DNA from 2 places in the Paenibacillus ottowii genome. Region 1 is predicted to be linked to the other one. Evidence: riboswitches for the same ligand, from Rfam matches in the RefSeq annotation. Region 1 holds a riboswitch; the other holds the start of a gene.
The links. A riboswitch is a leader RNA that binds a small molecule or an ion and turns the genes downstream of it on or off. The one in region 1 is predicted to bind FMN.
Positions count from the first base shown of each region.

Region 2: another riboswitch for FMN. It lies ahead of ribE (riboflavin synthase); the one in region 1 lies ahead of ACQQ6X_RS10590 (DMT family transporter).

Region 1 covers NZ_CP191577.1:2,206,119-2,214,632, reverse strand. The annotation lists gene ACQQ6X_RS10610 (quaternary amine ABC transporter ATP-binding protein) at 1-663, opposite strand, end outside; gene ACQQ6X_RS10605 (GbsR/MarR family transcriptional regulator) at 1,177-1,740, shown strand; gene ACQQ6X_RS10600 (carboxylesterase/lipase family protein) at 1,893-3,374, shown strand; gene ACQQ6X_RS10595 (methyl-accepting chemotaxis protein) at 3,515-5,545, opposite strand; gene ACQQ6X_RS10590 (DMT family transporter) at 5,782-6,729, opposite strand; FMN riboswitch at 6,900-7,044, opposite strand; gene ACQQ6X_RS10585 (ABC transporter permease) at 7,121-7,813, opposite strand; gene ACQQ6X_RS10580 (ABC transporter ATP-binding protein) at 7,806-8,514, opposite strand, start outside.
Region 2 covers NZ_CP191577.1:1,065,593-1,074,106, reverse strand. The annotation lists gene ACQQ6X_RS05035 (2-oxoacid:acceptor oxidoreductase family protein) at 5-1,018, shown strand; gene ACQQ6X_RS05030 (thiamine pyrophosphate-dependent enzyme) at 1,018-3,306, shown strand; gene ACQQ6X_RS05025 (IDEAL domain-containing protein) at 3,530-3,997, shown strand; FMN riboswitch at 4,065-4,237, shown strand; gene ribE (riboflavin synthase) at 4,563-5,228, shown strand; gene ribB (3,4-dihydroxy-2-butanone-4-phosphate synthase) at 5,303-5,986, shown strand; gene ribH (6,7-dimethyl-8-ribityllumazine synthase) at 6,017-6,481, shown strand; gene ACQQ6X_RS05005 (segregation and condensation protein A) at 6,603-7,448, shown strand; gene scpB (SMC-Scp complex subunit ScpB) at 7,417-8,025, shown strand; gene ACQQ6X_RS04995 (DUF2953 domain-containing protein) at 8,166-8,514, shown strand, end outside.

The DNA of each region.
Region 1 (8,514 bases):
GGTAATAAAGACAATCGTTTTCTTCATTTTATCTTGGAGCTCCAGCAGCTCATCTTGCATGTCACGACGAATGAGAGGGTCCAATGCGCTGAATGCCTCATCCATCAGGAGAACTTCAGGGTCATTCGCCAGTGCCCGTGCAAGACCGACACGCTGCTGCATACCGCCACTCAACTCATCGGGCATTTTATCGCCCCAGTTTTTAAGACCAACCAGTTCCAATGCTTGTTGTGCCTTTTTCTGGCGCTCTGCTTTATCTACCTTTTGAATTTCAAGACCATATTCTACATTTTCCAATACAGTCCGATGTGGGAACAGGGCGAACTTTTGAAAAACCATGCTGATGGTTTTGCGACGAACTTCGCGGAGTTGTTCTTTGTTCATCTTCCGGAGATCTTTGCCGTGGACCAGAATTTCACCGGAGGTAGGCTCAATCAAGCGATTTAGCATTCGCACCAAAGTGGACTTGCCGCTACCTGATAACCCCATAATTACGAAAATTTCACCTTGCTTAATTTCCATGTTGGCCCGATTCACACCAACAGTAATCTGTTTTTCTTTGGCCAGCTTTTCTTTGCCCCAGCCTTGCTCCAGGAGCGGAACACCTTGCTCTGCGTGAGGACCAAAGAGTTTGCTGACATTTTTGACTTCCAAAATCGTCATACATACACCTCTTCTTTCTATACTTTGCTTGGTATTAACCCCATGTTGCATGATGGATTGAGTATAAAAATCATAATTCTGTACATCCTGAACGGTTAATGACAAAAATAATTGTAACAGAAGCATTGCTTACATTTCAAACAAAAAAACTGTTCATAAAGTACATACAGAAAAAACTGTACAAACTTTTCTTCGATATGCTCCTTCGTTCTTTAGAATGCTCAAACATTCGGAACTTTACAACCGATAGTGCTTTTTTTAAAATAGACAATGAAATATGACCATAAGAAAAAGATCTATGTATATCCATAATTTTAAAAGTTTACTATTATTAGCAATTTTGCGAATTATGATTTTGAACGATCATGCTGTTGTAATATAGACAGAAGCATTGCTTTTGAAACATTTCATTGATATTGAAAGATTTCATATATTGCTTCAAAGCTAATCCTTTACGGGTAAGTCGTTCATACTAGGTTGTGCAAAATGCTCTAAAATTAGGAGGTTGCAAGCATGAGCTTGTACCAGTTAGGTGATGAGCAGCAGGCTTCGCTGCAAAAAATTCGCAAACGTGTCATAGAAGCTATAGGTAAAAACATGGACCTATATGGAATCACTCTGTCTGCGGGGCATTTGTATGGTTTGCTTTTTTTTGCGGATAAACCGATGACGCTGGACGAGATGGGCCGTGAAATGGAAATGAGCAAAACGAGCATGAGTACAGGAGTTCGAACGTTGTTGGACCTGAAAATGGTGAACAAGGTATGGAGCAAAGGCTCACGCAAGGATTTGTATGAGGTCGAGTATGACTGGTATCAAACATTTACTGACTTCTTCGCTATTAAATGGAGAAAAGCAGTAGAAACAAATTTATTGGTACTTCGCAAAGCCATCGATGAACTGGACAAATTGATGGCGCAGGGTGAGGAATACGAGGAATTTAAGGCGATTCTTCAGCAAGACCGTTTGAAAATGAAGCAGGCTGTTGCTTATTACAAGTGGCTGGACCGATTGATTGACTCGATGGAAAGCGAAGAAATTTACAAGCTGATTCCGAAAGAAGAGGTTCGGGATTAATCACGACCCGACTGGCCTGTCTACAAAATGCCGGAGCGCAAAAGCGCTTCCGGTATTTTTTGGTTTGACTCTGTGCAGAGGGTATAATATAGATATGTAAAGATTGTTAGTATACCGTTCAGTTGAACATATGAGATAAAGGAGGGTTCATGATGGAGAGTGTTACAGTACATACTCGTCTAGGTCAATTACGTGGGGAAACGAGGAATGGGTATCATGTATGGAGAGGTATTCCATATGCACAGCCTCCCGTTGGCAAACTACGCTTTCACGGACCGCAGCCGCTGGAACCTTGGGAGGGTGTACGGGATGCGACGAGTTTCGGACCTATCTGTCCGCAGCCCATGCCCTCCGCTGAAAGTATGACCGGAAATCTGGTGGAACCGCCAGAGCAGTCCGAGGATTGTTTGTACCTGAACATTTGGACACCTGCTTCAAAGGCTCCTGAGAAGGGACGCCCAGTGATGGTGTGGATCCATGGCGGTGCCTTTGTCACTGGATCTGGGATCATCCCTTTATATGACGGGGAGCGCATGGCGAAGAATGGCGATGTGGTTGTAGTTACGATCAATTATCGGTTAGGGCCGTTAGGATTTTTGCATTTAACTCCAAAGGGAAATGGGCTGACCTCAAATGCTGGCTTACTGGATCAAATCGCTGCACTGGAATGGGTTAGGGATCATATCTCTGCATTTGGCGGCAATCCAAATGAAGTAACGGTATTCGGTGAATCGGCAGGCGCGATGAGCATTGCCGCTTTATTGGCGATGCCGGCCGCAGAGGGACTGTTTCAGCGTGCAATTTTGCAGAGCGGGGCATCACAGGTGTTGCCAACTTCACAAGCCGAGCAAGTGGCGGCTGTGTATTTGCAGCAACTGGGTGTGGACACTCAGCATCCTGAGCGATTGTTTACGCTGCCAACGGATGCACTGATGCTCGCTATGGCGAAAACGCATGAAGTCATCGGACCAGGGATGGCGATGATTTATCAACCCGTTGTAGACGGAGTCACCTTGCCTGATGTCCCACTGTCGGCAATTGCCCAAGGCTCTGCCAAACGGGTATCCGTTATGATTGGAACGAACTTGCATGAGGGAGACTATTTCATCCGTAAAGAATCCCATCTCATGAACAGGTCAACAGCATTTCAGGCATTGGAAATGATGACAGGCATGTCTGACATTGGCGACCTGATCGAAGCATTTCCAGTTACGATTAAGGGACAGGCACAAATGCTGACGGATTTCATTTTCTGGCGTCCTGCGTTGGCTCTTGCCGCTGCACAGTCGGAGTATGCCTCGGTATGGATGTATCGTTTTGATTGGACACTGCCTGGACATCCAACTTTCGGACAAGCGGTTCACGGTGCAGAGATTGCTTTTGTTTTCGACAATCTGGAGCTGCTGGGCAAGCTTGGATTAGAAATTCAGCCTTCGATGCAGAAGCTCGCTCATCATATGCAGCAGGCGTGGGTTGCTTTTGCACGTGATGGGGAGCCTATGCTGCCTGAGAGGGTATGGCCGGAATACAGCAGGCAACAGCGAGCTACAGCTATTTTTCATCAGGATATTATGGTGGAACATGATCCGGAAGGGGATAGACGCCGCCAGCTAACAGGGCAGATGAACATATAGATATATACGAGACATTGTCGAAATGTTTAACGAAAAAGCCTTCACCCGTAATTTGTATACGGATGAAGGCTTTTGTTAGTAAATAGATTTGGCGCTAATTATGCTTGATTGCATGAAACTTAAATCATGCAGTGTAGAGGTTAAATCTTGAATCGCTTAACAAGCTCTTGCAGATCCTGGGCCATTTTGGACAACTCCTGTGAGGAAGATGCGATCTCCTCCATGGCTGCCATTTGCTCCTGAGCGGCAGCGGAGGTTGTCTGCGAACTGTCCGCCGAATTGCGGGATAGGCTTGCCAAATGGGTAACAGTAGCGGAAACCTCCTCCGTGCTGGCTGAGATTTGCTCAGCAGCAGCGGATACGCTTTGAATTTGCTCCACGATATGAGAAGTAGAGCGTTCAATATTCGCAAATGCACCTTCTGCATCCTGACTAATTCGCAATCCCTCACCTACCTGATTACGAACATTACCGTTCATCGTGGCGGTAGAGCGTTGAATCAAGTCGAGCATCTGCGTAATAATCTGACTGATGGAATCGGCGCTTTCCTTGGACTGTTCCGACAGCTTGCGCACCTCTATAGCGACTACAGCAAATCCACGCCCAGCTTCGCCAGCTCTAGAGGCTTCAATAGATGCGTTCAGGGACAATAAATTAGTTTGCTTAGCAATGGCGGCTATAGCTGAATTCATTTGCTTTGCATCGTCCGAGAGCTGAGATAGCTCATCCATCAGACTAGCCGTTTGGCTTACCGCCTCCAGAATACGGTCCATTTGTGTCCGCACATGGCTGATCATTTGACTACCTTGAGCTACGTCTTGCTCAGTTTCTCCAGCTGAATCCACGATAGAGCTGGCCGATTCAGCAATCGTGCTGACACCCTTCGCCATTTCTTCAACGGCATTAGCGGTTTGCTCGGATGCTTCGGCGCTGGTCGCTGCATTTTCCGCGGATTCCATAACCGTTTCCGCTACATGTTGTACGGACTCCGTCGTTTGCTCTGTGCTCTCCTTGATTATCAGGGAAGAAGATGCAAGTCGGGAGGACGTTTGGTTGACCTCCGAGACCATCGTATGCAAGGAATGTGTCATCTGGTCAAAATTCTGTGCCAGCTCGCCGAACTCGTCCTTCCTAGATAGATTTACACGTTCGGTCAGATTGCCATCACGGACGATCCGTGTTCCTGCTTGCAGCTTCTTAAGTGGGATCAGGAACGAGCGGACCATGAGCACAATAATGATTGCAGCGCCCAGTATGGAAATAACAATTACAATCAGGCTTTGCTTCAGAATTGGCTGAGCTGCATCACTGTAATCCTCCAGATCTGACAGTGCGACAATGTTCCAGCCAGTGAGCGGGTCCTTAAGTGTAAAGGCCTGCACGTCCCGCTTCATAAATTGAATTTGCGACACGGAAGGAGTATTATTTTCTCCGGTTGCCGCCACTTTGGGAAGTCCCTCCATGGTGTCAGCTGGTTTTTTGCCTGTCTTGTCAAAGGCTGCTCCAGCTCCAGATACAACCTTATGGTCAGAATCAACAATGATGAGTCCTCCGCGTTCGCCTATCTTAACAGACTGCAGACTGTCCCCCATCTTGTCCAGATTCAAAGCCAATGCAACAGCCCCTTCACCGTTCTTCAGCGTTGCCGATACATTAACTACTAGGTTCCCTGTCGTAACGCTGGCAACTGGAACACCGACAAATATGTTGCCCTTATGTAGCATCGCGTTTTTGTACCATTTTCTCTCCCTAGGATCATAATCAGCCTCCTTTTTTATCGGAGAACGGATATATTCTCCTTTCGCATTGCCGAGGAGCGCGGCATCTAACTCAGGATGAGCTTTGACGATGTCATCCAACTTTTTCTGAAGGGCTTCTTGATCGGAACCAATGGAGTCAGCCTGGATTTCACTGGTAAGAACGTCCACGTCCTTCATGATCGGTGATACATACTGATTGACATTGCTTTGGATCAGATACAGATTCGTGTATACGGAACTAGCCATTTGCTGACTGAGCTGTGTCGTAGCCCCCTGATAAGAAAAGTATCCAATAAGTAAGCTCGGAATCAATAACACAGCCAAAAAAGAAATGATTAATTTTGTCCTCATTAAATAAAACTGCTTGAGAAACCTGTTCCACCACGGAACTGTTTGTTTTTCTTTAGTCATGTTTTTTCTCCTCTGTGTCTGATGGTCACTACATTGTTTTATTCGACAGAAATCGACTAATTTTATAGATGTAATCTTAAAAATTGAGGAATCAAGGCATGTTTTAGATATTTTTTTTGAAAAATAGTTCTTAAGAACTAATCGTGATATGAATATGAATACATAAAAAGCCAAATCGGAGATGCAAAAGCATCTTCACGATTTGGCTTGGGTGAGCATGAAAGGGAATCATGCTATTAATTTTTCTGTTGACGAGAAATCATAAAGAGTGTAATCCAGATCAGCATAAAACCAGTCAATTGCGCTATGGTAACGATTTGCTGGAAAGCAATCCAGTTAATCACGACACCAACCATGGGAAAGCTCAATTCTGCCATCGTAGCATAAGAAGCTTTGGTTGTACTTAAGCCTTTGTAGTACAGTAATAAGCTGAGAAGACCCGGAAGCAATGCCTGCAGCAGCAAGTTAATAATTACAGCGGCGCCCGCCCATGTACCTGTAGGCATATTCCACGGAGCATGCTCCACAGAGGTGAGAACAATGAGCAGAGGGAGCGCCACCATGAAGCGGAGAGAGGTTACCGTCTCATATTTCATCGAGCGAAGCAAGTAGCTGCCCATAACGGTCGAGCCGCCCCACAGAATTGCTGCACCCAGCGCAAGCAAACTACCGACGTGAACAAAATCATGAACATGCCCAAAGGGTAGCGACCAACCGAAGGTCAGAAGATACGTCCCGAACAGGGCGATAACAATTAATACTCCAAAATGACGCGGCAGCATTTCCTTCAATATCACGCGGGCCAGAATAATAGCGACTAAAGGCTGGAGCTTCTGGAGCAAAAGAACTGCATTCAGATCACCGTTGCTGAGTGCCATGGTGAAAATCACACTGGCCAGTGCCGAGCCGCCCCACGAGACAAACAAAATAGCGAAAACTTGACGAAAACGTATCGTTTTGAGCTCCTCGCGATGCTTCCACAGCATCGGTGTCAGAGCGATAAAGAGCAGCACATGCTCCATCAGTACGATTTGTGCTGAGGTAAATGATTTTAGCAAAATAATACGAAACAGCGGATCTGCGCCCCACAAGGCCGCTCCAATTGCGACTAGCCAAAAACCGCTTTTCATGTGGGAGCTACGATCAAAACCTTTGGATGATAGTACAGTTGATGATTGACTCATTCTTAATTAGCTCCTTGCGAATACAGGACCGGTGGCACAAAAACCCCCGTCCATGGCGAAGGCCATGCAAGACGGGGGTTGATCAAATAAACTTGCCGCTTTATGCAAGTTAAATGAAGCCACTGCATAACCATAATGCAGTATTCATCGACTTTGCGGCATGTTCCTACTTCGATCTTCTTCCATCCGGACTTTACCGTCGGCTTTGGCATCTCACCAAATCAGTCCGTATCCTGTTGCCAGATACAGAGTCGCGGGCTTAGCTCCATGAGCCATACCGCCGGTTGGGAATCTCACCCTACCCCGAAGATCCTTATTCCGTTTTTAATTTCTCCTATAGGATATACCTGTTTTAGAATGAAGTCCAGTGAAAAATGTGTGTATATTGTTACTAGGCAATATCCTTATACTCAATGCGCCGAATGGCTGCATAAGCTACAAGCATGCCCAGCACAGAAAAGCTGATTTGCACGGGGGCAATGGAGCTAAGGGTAGCACCGTTATTATTGGAGAAAAGCAATGCTACAATCAGAATCGAGGTCACAATAGTCGTGGGTACAGAGTATCTTCGCATTCCCATATACAGTGGAACCAATCCCATAAAACTGGCGGCAACAGCATTGATTAGCGTGCGCGCTAATTGGTCGGTTAGTATGGAAAGAGTAAGCTTATCCGGTACAATTATGACAAATTGGTTGAGCAAATGAATCGCAGCCGTAATGATGATTTCCGATATTACAATAGACAAGAACGTAAACAGCAGTACAATCAAGAGCTTGGCGATCATTAGCTTTTGACGATGAATCGGATACATGAACAAGATTGTAATCGATTTGGATTTAAATTCTCCTACGATAAAACGGCACAGTAGAACGGAGGCAAATACAATAAACGTGGCCCTCACTATATTGTCCATAAGTTCGAGAAGCTGAGCGTACTGTGTAAATTCGGGTACTCCTTCATTTTGGCTGTCCAGCGCAATAATACTGATTAACCCTAGTATGCAGGCGTTGGCGATCAGCGCTGAACGGATATAACCCACCAGATGAAGCTTTTTCATCTCCAACTGTATCAATTTAAGCATGGTGATCCCCTCCATGTAACAGACGTAAAAAGTAGTCTTCCAGCGTACTGCTCTTCTGATGAATGGAATCGACCTCTACATCATTTAAAATGAGCGTTTTCGTAATTTGCTTCTGCGGTACACTAGTATCGTAAATACGTATACTTTGTTCGTTGAGCACCTTTATATTATTCAGACTCAGATGATGGGAGAGGACGTAGGCTGCCTTTTTGCAATCGTTGGTTGTAAATTCGATATATTCCGTATTGGCATCCCGTACCTGTTCCATCGAAACTTCCTCGATCAGCCGTCCGTGATTAATTACACCTATCGTATCTGCAATCTGCTCAATTTCCGCTAAAATATGACTGGACACGAGCAGCGTCATCCCATATTCCTTGCATAGCATATGGAATAACTGCCGAATTTCCTTGATTCCCACCGGGTCCAGACCATTAATCGGTTCATCCAAAATGAGTAGCTCCGGCTTGGTCGCAATGGCTCGGGCAATCCCGAGACGCTGCTTCATTCCTAGTGAAAAGTCTTTTACCGGCTTGTCATCTGCATTCCGCAAGTTCACTAATTCCAGTGCATCCCGGACAGCCTGCTTATTATAATAGCCCATGTATTCACAATGAAGTTCGAGATTTTGCTGAGCTGTCAGCCTTTCATAAAAAATCGGATATTCAATAATCGAACCCATCCGTCCGAGCAGATGATAA
Region 2 (8,514 bases), 1.1 Mb from region 1:
CACATTGTCTATTTTAACGTGCACAAATCGACTCGGATTTTTTGAAATCCGGCTGGAATCCATTGGTGGACTCGGCGCAAATCTGGCTGGCAAAATGTTGGCCGAAACCGGGGTGCTTGGTCTGGGACTGAATGCTTCGAATTTCTCATCCTACGGTTCGGAAAAGAAGGGAACTCCGGTTAAAAGCTTTGTTCGCTTCTGTGAGCCGGAGGTAGATATTCGGGATCACAGTCCGATTGAGCAACCGCATGTGGTAGGCATTTTCCATGAAACGTTATACAAAACGGTAAATGTAATCAGCGGCCTGCCAGCAGATGGGATTGTAGTGGTAAATTCCACGCGTCCGGCAGAAGAAATACGGGCTGATTTAGGACTGGTATCCGGTACATTAGCAGTGGTGGATGCGATGGGCATCGCACTGGAAGAGCGGACCAAATTAAATACGTCCATGCTAGGTGCCTTGTTCCGTGTCTGTGATTTCCTGGACCCGGAAGCAATGAGATCGGTTATTCGCAGTACTTTTGAAAAGAAAAATCCACAATTAGTGGAACCTAATCTACGTACATTTAATCGTGGTTTTGAGGAAATGCAACTACATGTATATCCGGTTACTGCTGACACTCAGGATCGGATTTTCGAACGTCCGCAGCCTTTGCTAGGGTATGAAACTCAATTGCTGGGGGGCGTTATTTCAACTCAGGGCAACAGCATGACGAAAGATGTTAGTGGTTCACGCCAGGGTTATGTACCTGAGTATGAAGCTGATAAATGTACTCATTGTGCCAAGTGCGATTCGATTTGCCCAGATTACTGCTTTGTATGGGAAGAGCAAGCAGACAAACGCGGAAGAATGATGCCGTTTTTGCAAGGGATTGATTACCAGTATTGCAAAGGGTGTCTGAAGTGTGTAGATATTTGCCCGTCGGGGGCATTAAGCTCGCGTCGCGAGCAATGGGGCTGGGCGGAGCAGAATCGCGTTGCCCACCAATTTCCAGTATATGAAGGAGGGCGTGCGTAATGGCAAAGCTGGAGGAAGAACTCAAACAGACGGGCGCCGCACAAGTGACAACATTCGAATCTGGTAATGAAATGGCAGCTACAGCGGCTGCGCAGATCAATTATCATATGATGGGATATTTCCCGATTACGCCGTCGACCGAGGTAGCACAGTATCTGGATCAAATGAAAACGCGCGGTCAGCATAATATTAAGCTGGTTGCAGCAGATGGAGAACACGGATCGGCAGGGATTTGTTATGGAGCTGCGGCGGCCGGAGCACGGGTTGTCAATGCCACCAGTTCGCAAGGTTTCCTGTACATGCTGGAGCAGTTGCCTGTCCAGTCAGGTACCCGTTTTCCTATGGTTATGAATCTGGTGACACGTGCAGTCAGTGGTCCCCTGGATATTCGGGGGGATCATTCGGATCTGTATTATGGTCTGAATACAGGTTGGGTCATATTGGCAGCGAGTACGCCACAGGCTGTGTATGATATGAACATCATGGCCCTGAAAATCGCAGAGCATAGCGATGTACGGTTGCCAGTAATGGTCGCATATGACGGGTTTTATACGTCTCATCAAAAACGTAAAGTGCAATATTTTGCCGATGCAGAGACCGTACGCGATTTTGTAGGCCCCAACCCGAACCTAAATTATCCGAATATTACGGATTTTGATCGTCCTGTCACTGTGGGTGCGCATATGAACGGCGATGACCTGACGAATAATCACGCTCAACTGTCCAAAGCGTTGAAGCTTTCAGAAGGAGTATATGAGCAGGTAGCAGCAGAATATGCCGCTTTATCCGGGCGGGAATATCCGATTTTGGACCTGTATCATATGGAGGATGCTGAGGTTGCGGTCTTCCTGCTGAACTCGGCGGCCGAATCGGCCAAGGATGTGGCAGATCAACTCCGCGCGCGCGGCATTAAAGCGGGTGTGATTCGTCCGAATATCATCCGGCCATTCCCTGCTGCACAATTGCGAGAGGCATTGCGTCATGTCAAGGCGCTACTGGTGGGTGAACGTGCAGATTCGTACGGATCGGATGGCGGTAATTTGACGCACGAAATCAAGGCGGCGTTGCAGGAGGACCCGCTGAACCAAACCATCGTGTTAAGCCGTATCTTTGGCTTGGGTGGTAAGGACTTTTATGCGGAAGATGCAGAGGCATTCTTCCAGCTTGCGATTCAGGCGGCAGAGACTGGACGCGCGGAGAAGCCCTTTGATTATTATGGGGTTAATCCCGGGTCACCAGACAAGGTGATGCCGCAAGTCATGCAGCCACCACGTGGCAATGCATACCGTACGGGTCTAATTCAGGTTACGCCGGACGAGGCGACTGGGAAGCTCAAGGTCAAGGTACCGCCTTTGCGTTCGTTGACAACCAAACCTCGCCGTCTTACACCGGGTCACGGAGCTTGTCCTGGTTGTGGGGCATTGTCTGCGCTGGAACTGTTTTTTAAAGGGATTGAAGGCGATATTGTCGTACTGTTCCAGACCGGCTGCGTATATGTGGTTACGACAGGGTACCCATATACATCACACAAACAACCGATGATCCACAATCTTTTTCAAAACGGGGCCGCTACAATTTCAGGAGCGCTGGAAGCTTACATGGAGATGAAGCGACGTAATGAAATTGAGATATCCGATGATCCAACCTTTATCATGATCAGCGGTGACGGCGGGATGGATATCGGTATGGGGTCTGCAATTGGTGCGGCTCTGCGTAACCATAAACTGATTATGCTGGAATATGACAACGAGGGGTACATGAATACAGGTTCGCAGCAATCGTACTCCACTCCAATGGGGCATATGACCAGTACGTCGGGTGTAGGGAAAATGCAAAAAGGGAAGCAAGGGCATCATAAAGATACCGTACAAATCATGGCCGCCTGTAACATCCCGTATGCTTTTACCGCAGCCGAAAGCCATCCGCAGGATATGCTTCGCAAAGCGGCCAAGGCTCAATGGTATGCCAACAACATCGGTACGGCTTATGGTAAAATTCTGTGTGCTTGCCCGCTCAACTGGAAATCCGAAGACAGACTGGGTACTAGCATCGTAGGCGCCGCAGTTGAGTCTTGCTTCTTTCCTTTGTACGAAATCGAGCAGGGAAGCACGACGATTACGTACAATCCGGAAGACAAGGGGAAACGGATTCCAACCGCAGAATGGCTAAAATTAATGGGTAAAACGAAGCATCTTCTCAAAGAGGAAGCAACGCTGGCTGCTTTTGAGCAGGAGATTGAGCGTCGCTGGACCATTCTGAAAAAGAAACATGAAATTTCAGAGCTATAATTTTGATTTTTTTTTGCATAATAAATGTGTAACATTGTTAGCCGCTGTTTCGGCACCGGTTCGATAGAGATTCCTTGCGCTTGCTGCGCCAGGAATCTTTTTTTGCGTTTATGGGTTGAAGCATAAAAAAACAGGTAATGATTTCCGATATAGGAGTGGAGGCCTATAGGAGGCACGTTATAAAGTTTTCTTTTGAATTTTAAGATGCAATGAGGTGCAGGTAATGATTAAACTGAATACAGTTGAAATAATTGAAATTATAAAGAAGCAAATCCCCAAGGTTATGAACATCACGCCAGTGGAACTTAAGTTTACGGATGATTTTGGACGGACATCGCTGGCGGCGACAGAACACAAATTCACACTGACGAATCAGCATTATTCTGCCAAAGTGATGGATTGCGTGTTAGAAACACAGGTGCGCCCTATTTTAATGTGTGAAATTATTTATTTTCTAAAGTGTGAGTTTATTGATGGACATGTAGATGTACGACTGGAATATGAAGCATGTTCTGAAGGAGGTCGAGAGCCTGTTGCCTCAGCCGTTATTACCTTTGACCATGCTACACAGCTTGGAGTTGATGAACTGGCTGACCTGATTGATTTGGCGCTTCATATGAATGATAAAACCTGGTTTGAAGAACTCTCCAGCCAATATGTCAAAACCATTGCGGGAGCCTCCGTTAGATAACTTGCTTTTTTTAGAAGTCGGTGCTAATATACGTAACAAGTTTAATGTTAATTCAATTAAATAAGAGCAAATCCTTCGGGGCGGGGCGAAATTCCCCACCGGCGGTGATGACATGTATGTAAATCGCTTTTGCGAAATTACCATGTCTTAGTCCGTGACCCGGATGCTGAACAATCAGCAGAAGGTGGACCTGGTGCAATTCCGGGACCGACAGTATAGTCTGGATGGGAGAAGGATACGAAGCGCATGTGACTGACTTGACATGTGCCAATTTTTAGCATACGTAAATGCACGTAGAGCTTATTTCGTTATAGGACAGCATCGAATGACAGCTTTTTAAGCTTTCTTTTTGATTGACGTTCTGAGCGTTATTAGCTGTATTGTTAACCATGCTTTCTTTTGGCAAACCTATTTCATGTCATTTTTAGACGTAATTACTGCGCTTGTATACTACATATGTGACTCTCATCACCCCCATGACGGATTGAATCCTGACTGGGGGTTATTTGCGCTTATAGCGGGTGAATTAGGGATAAACTGAAATGTAGTGGAAAGGAGTGAAAGCATGTTTACCGGTTTGGTCGAGGAAGTGGGGCGCATTCAAAGCATCTCTAAAAGCGGTGAAGCGATGGTGCTGGGGATTTCGGGTTCTGTGGTATTGGGCGACTTGAAAATAGGTGATAGTGTCTCAGTGAATGGTGTCTGCCTGACAGCAATACAGATTGGGACTAAAGATTTTAAAGTTGATGTGATGCCGGAGACTTTTCGCAGCAGTAATCTCAAAGAACTCAGATCCGGTAGCCGAGTCAACCTGGAGCGGGCGATGGCGGCAAATGGAAGGTTCGGAGGACATATCGTACAGGGACATGTGGATGGAACGGGGACGATTCGCAGCGTAACATCAGACCAGAATGCGGTTGTGTTCGAAGTTGAGCCTTCTGATCAAGCACTATTTAAATATGTTCTCCTCAAAGGGTCAATTACAATTGATGGTATCAGCCTCACAGTCGCGCAGCGTACGAGGAATAGCTTTGCCGTATCCATTATCCCCCACACTTTAGCCGAAACGGCCTTACAAGCGAAACATGAGGGAGATACTGTGAATATTGAATGTGACATATTGGGCAAATATGTGGAGCAGCTTTTAAATTACAGAGGTTCAGCACCGATGGAGAGAGCAGATCAGGCTCCGCTTAGTTTGGACTATTTGGCGAAACACGGCTTTGCCTGATACAGCCTGGTATAGCCTGATAGAAAATTTATGTCAGGAGCATTCGTAGCACAAGACAAAAGGAGGAACGGATTATGGATAGAGGCATCCAAACAAGTGCAACGGCAAACATCATGGAGGATGGCAATTTGCACCATGACGAAGAGATTCGATTGGATTCCATCGAAGAAGCTTTGGAGGATTTAAAAAACGGCAAAGTCGTTATTGTAGTGGATGATGAACAGCGGGAAAATGAAGGCGACTTTATCGCTTTGGCTGAAAAAGCATCGCCCGAGGTCATCAATTTCATGATTACAGAAGGTCGCGGGTTGGTCTGTGTGCCGATCACTCAGCACAGAGCTGAGGCATTGGAATTGCATCCTATGGTAGAGCAAAATACAGATTTTCACAGTACTGCCTTTACGGTATCGGTAGATCATAGGAAGACAACAACCGGGATTTCAGCGGCCGAGCGTTCTTTGACTGTTCGGGCCTTGGCCGACGAAGCAATCACGGGAAACGGTTTTCGCAAACCTGGTCATATGTTTCCCTTAATCGCCCAAGATGGTGGAGTCTTGCAACGCGCCGGTCATACTGAAGCGGCTGTCGATTTGGCCCGGCTCAGCGGCTTTAAGCCTGCCGGGGTCATTTGCGAAATTATAAAGGAAGATGGCTCGATGGCCCGCTTGCCTGATTTAGCTGTGATCGCCAAGCGACATCAATTGAAGCTGATCAGCATTCAGCATTTAATCGACTATCGTCGTCGTTTGTCATTGTAAATAATTCATAAAAAAGAGAGGTTGATCAACATGGCACGTTTTCTGGAAGGTAATCTCGTATCGAGTGGTTTGAAGTATGGTATTGTAGTGGGCAGATTCAATGAGTTTATTACAAGCAAACTGTTGAGTGGTGCACTTGATGCACTTCAAAGACATGGAGCACAGGAAGATGAAATAGATGTAGCGTGGGTGCCGGGTGCATTTGAAATTTCACTGATTGCTCAAAAAATGGCTGCAAGCGGAAAATATGATGCCGTTATTACGCTTGGCACGGTTATCCGTGGTTCTACTTCGCATTATGACATCGTCTGCAATGAAGTTGCCAAGGGTGTAGCGGCAAGCAGTCTAAAAACGGGAGTCCCTATTATTTTTGGTGTAGTGACTACGGAAAACATTGAGCAGGCTATTGAACGAGCAGGAACGAAGGCTGGCAATAAAGGTTGGGATTCTGCACTGGCTGCGATTGAAATGGCCAATCTCGGTAAGCAGTTCTAATGATATAAAAGGCTGAAAGAATGGCATAAACTGCAAAGTGGAAAAGGGATTGGATTGTTAAGCAGGGCGATGACGTATATACTACAGAAAGAGGGATTGATAACGTAGAGCATAAGTGCTAATGGGGAAAGGTATTGTGAATGATGATTGGAGTAAGGCAGGGGGAAGCACATTGACAGTCGTAAATTACAAGCTGGAAACATTCGAGGGTCCACTGGATCTGCTGTTGCATCTGATTGATAAAGCCGAGATCGACATTCAGGATATCCCGATTAGCGATATTACTGATCAGTACATGGCTTTTTTGCACAGTATGCAGGAGCTAGAGCTGGACATTACAAGCGAGTTTCTAGTGATGGCGGCGACGCTCTTATCCATTAAGAGTAAATTGTTGCTTCCCAAGCCACCTGTGATGGAATATGACGATTTTGATTTTTATGAAGAAGAGGATTATGATCCACGTGAGGAACTGGTTCGCAAGTTGGTGGAGTATCGTAAATACAAAGGGATTGCTCGCCATCTGAGTGAACGGGAATGGGAACGAAGTCTGATTTATGGCAAGGAGCCGGAAGATCTGAGCGCATTCCTGCCGACCGAACCCGCAAATCCGGTGCATGGGCTGCATGCAAGTGATTTGGTCGCGGCCTTTCAGCGAGCGTTGCGCAAAGCGGAACGACGTACGACGGTAACCCGTGTCCATCGGGATGAAATTTCAGTCAAGGACCGGATCCGGCAGGTTATCGGGGCGTTAGAGATGGTGGGGACTGGAGGACGGCTGCTGTTCTCCAAGCTGATGCATGAGGATATGTATCGGCATGAGGTGGTTGTGACCTTTTTGGCTATCCTTGAATTGATGAAAATGAAGCAAATTTTCTGTTATCAGGAGAAGCTTTTCGATGATATTGTAATGGAGTGGAGAGGGGATTTACGGGTTAATGGATTATCTGAAGCTGAAATCAATTATTGAGGGGCTGTTGTTCCTCGCAGGAGAGGAAGGACTGTCCACCAAGCAGATCGCCGACATTGTAGAGCAGCAACAAGAGCTGGTTGAAAAGTGTCTGGAAGATATGAAACAGGACATGGAGCAGGGAGGAAGAGGTCTGCAGCTTGTTCGTATTGCCGGTCATTATCAGCTTGCAACTTTATCCGAGCATGCACCTTATTTTGAAAAGCTCGCCTACTCTCCTGCGCGTGCCTCATTGTCTCAAGCTGCTTTGGAGACACTGGCCATTGTGGCCTACCGCCAGCCCATTACAAGAGTTGAAATCGAAGAAATTCGGGGGGTCAAATCCGAGCGGGCCATACATACACTGGTCAACAAGGAGCTCATTGAAGAAAAAGGTCGAGCTGAGGCCATCGGACGACCGATATTGTACGGAACGACGAAATCATTCTTGGATTATTTCGGTCTAGGCTCTCTCGAAGATTTACCGCAACCGGAGCTGTTCGAGGATTCGGACAATTTAGAAGAAGAGACACAGCTATTGTTCGAGCGTCTGGAGAGCAGCCAGCCTGCGGAGATCGATTCGGAGCTGGAATCCTGAGTTACACATTCAAAAGACAGCCAGTCCTTACATTGTTGAGGGCTGGCTGTTTGGCATTTTAAGATGCATGATTTTCCGCCGAAGGGTCATACTATTTTTACCATGATATTCTATAGCAAAAAGGTAGGGAGGACTCGCCAGTGTGGAAATGGATCGGTATCGCCTTCATCATCGTTATAGTAATTGTACTGGCTATTCTGCTCTCCCATATTCGATTAAAGCTGGAAATTGCCAAGCATGACAATGATGACCGGGCGCATCTAGAGATCAGATTTCTATACGGGTTGATCAAAATGAATTACGACATTCCGGCCCTTCTCATAACTGGTTTAAAAAAAGGGATACTCTATCGGCTTGACCGCCATAAAAACATACATAAAACGGATGCTTCTGTGGATAGCGGAAATATTGACACTGAAAAGATCAAGCGATTTATACATGATATACAGATTTTGCTTAAGGGAACGAAATCTTTACGGAAATGGATAC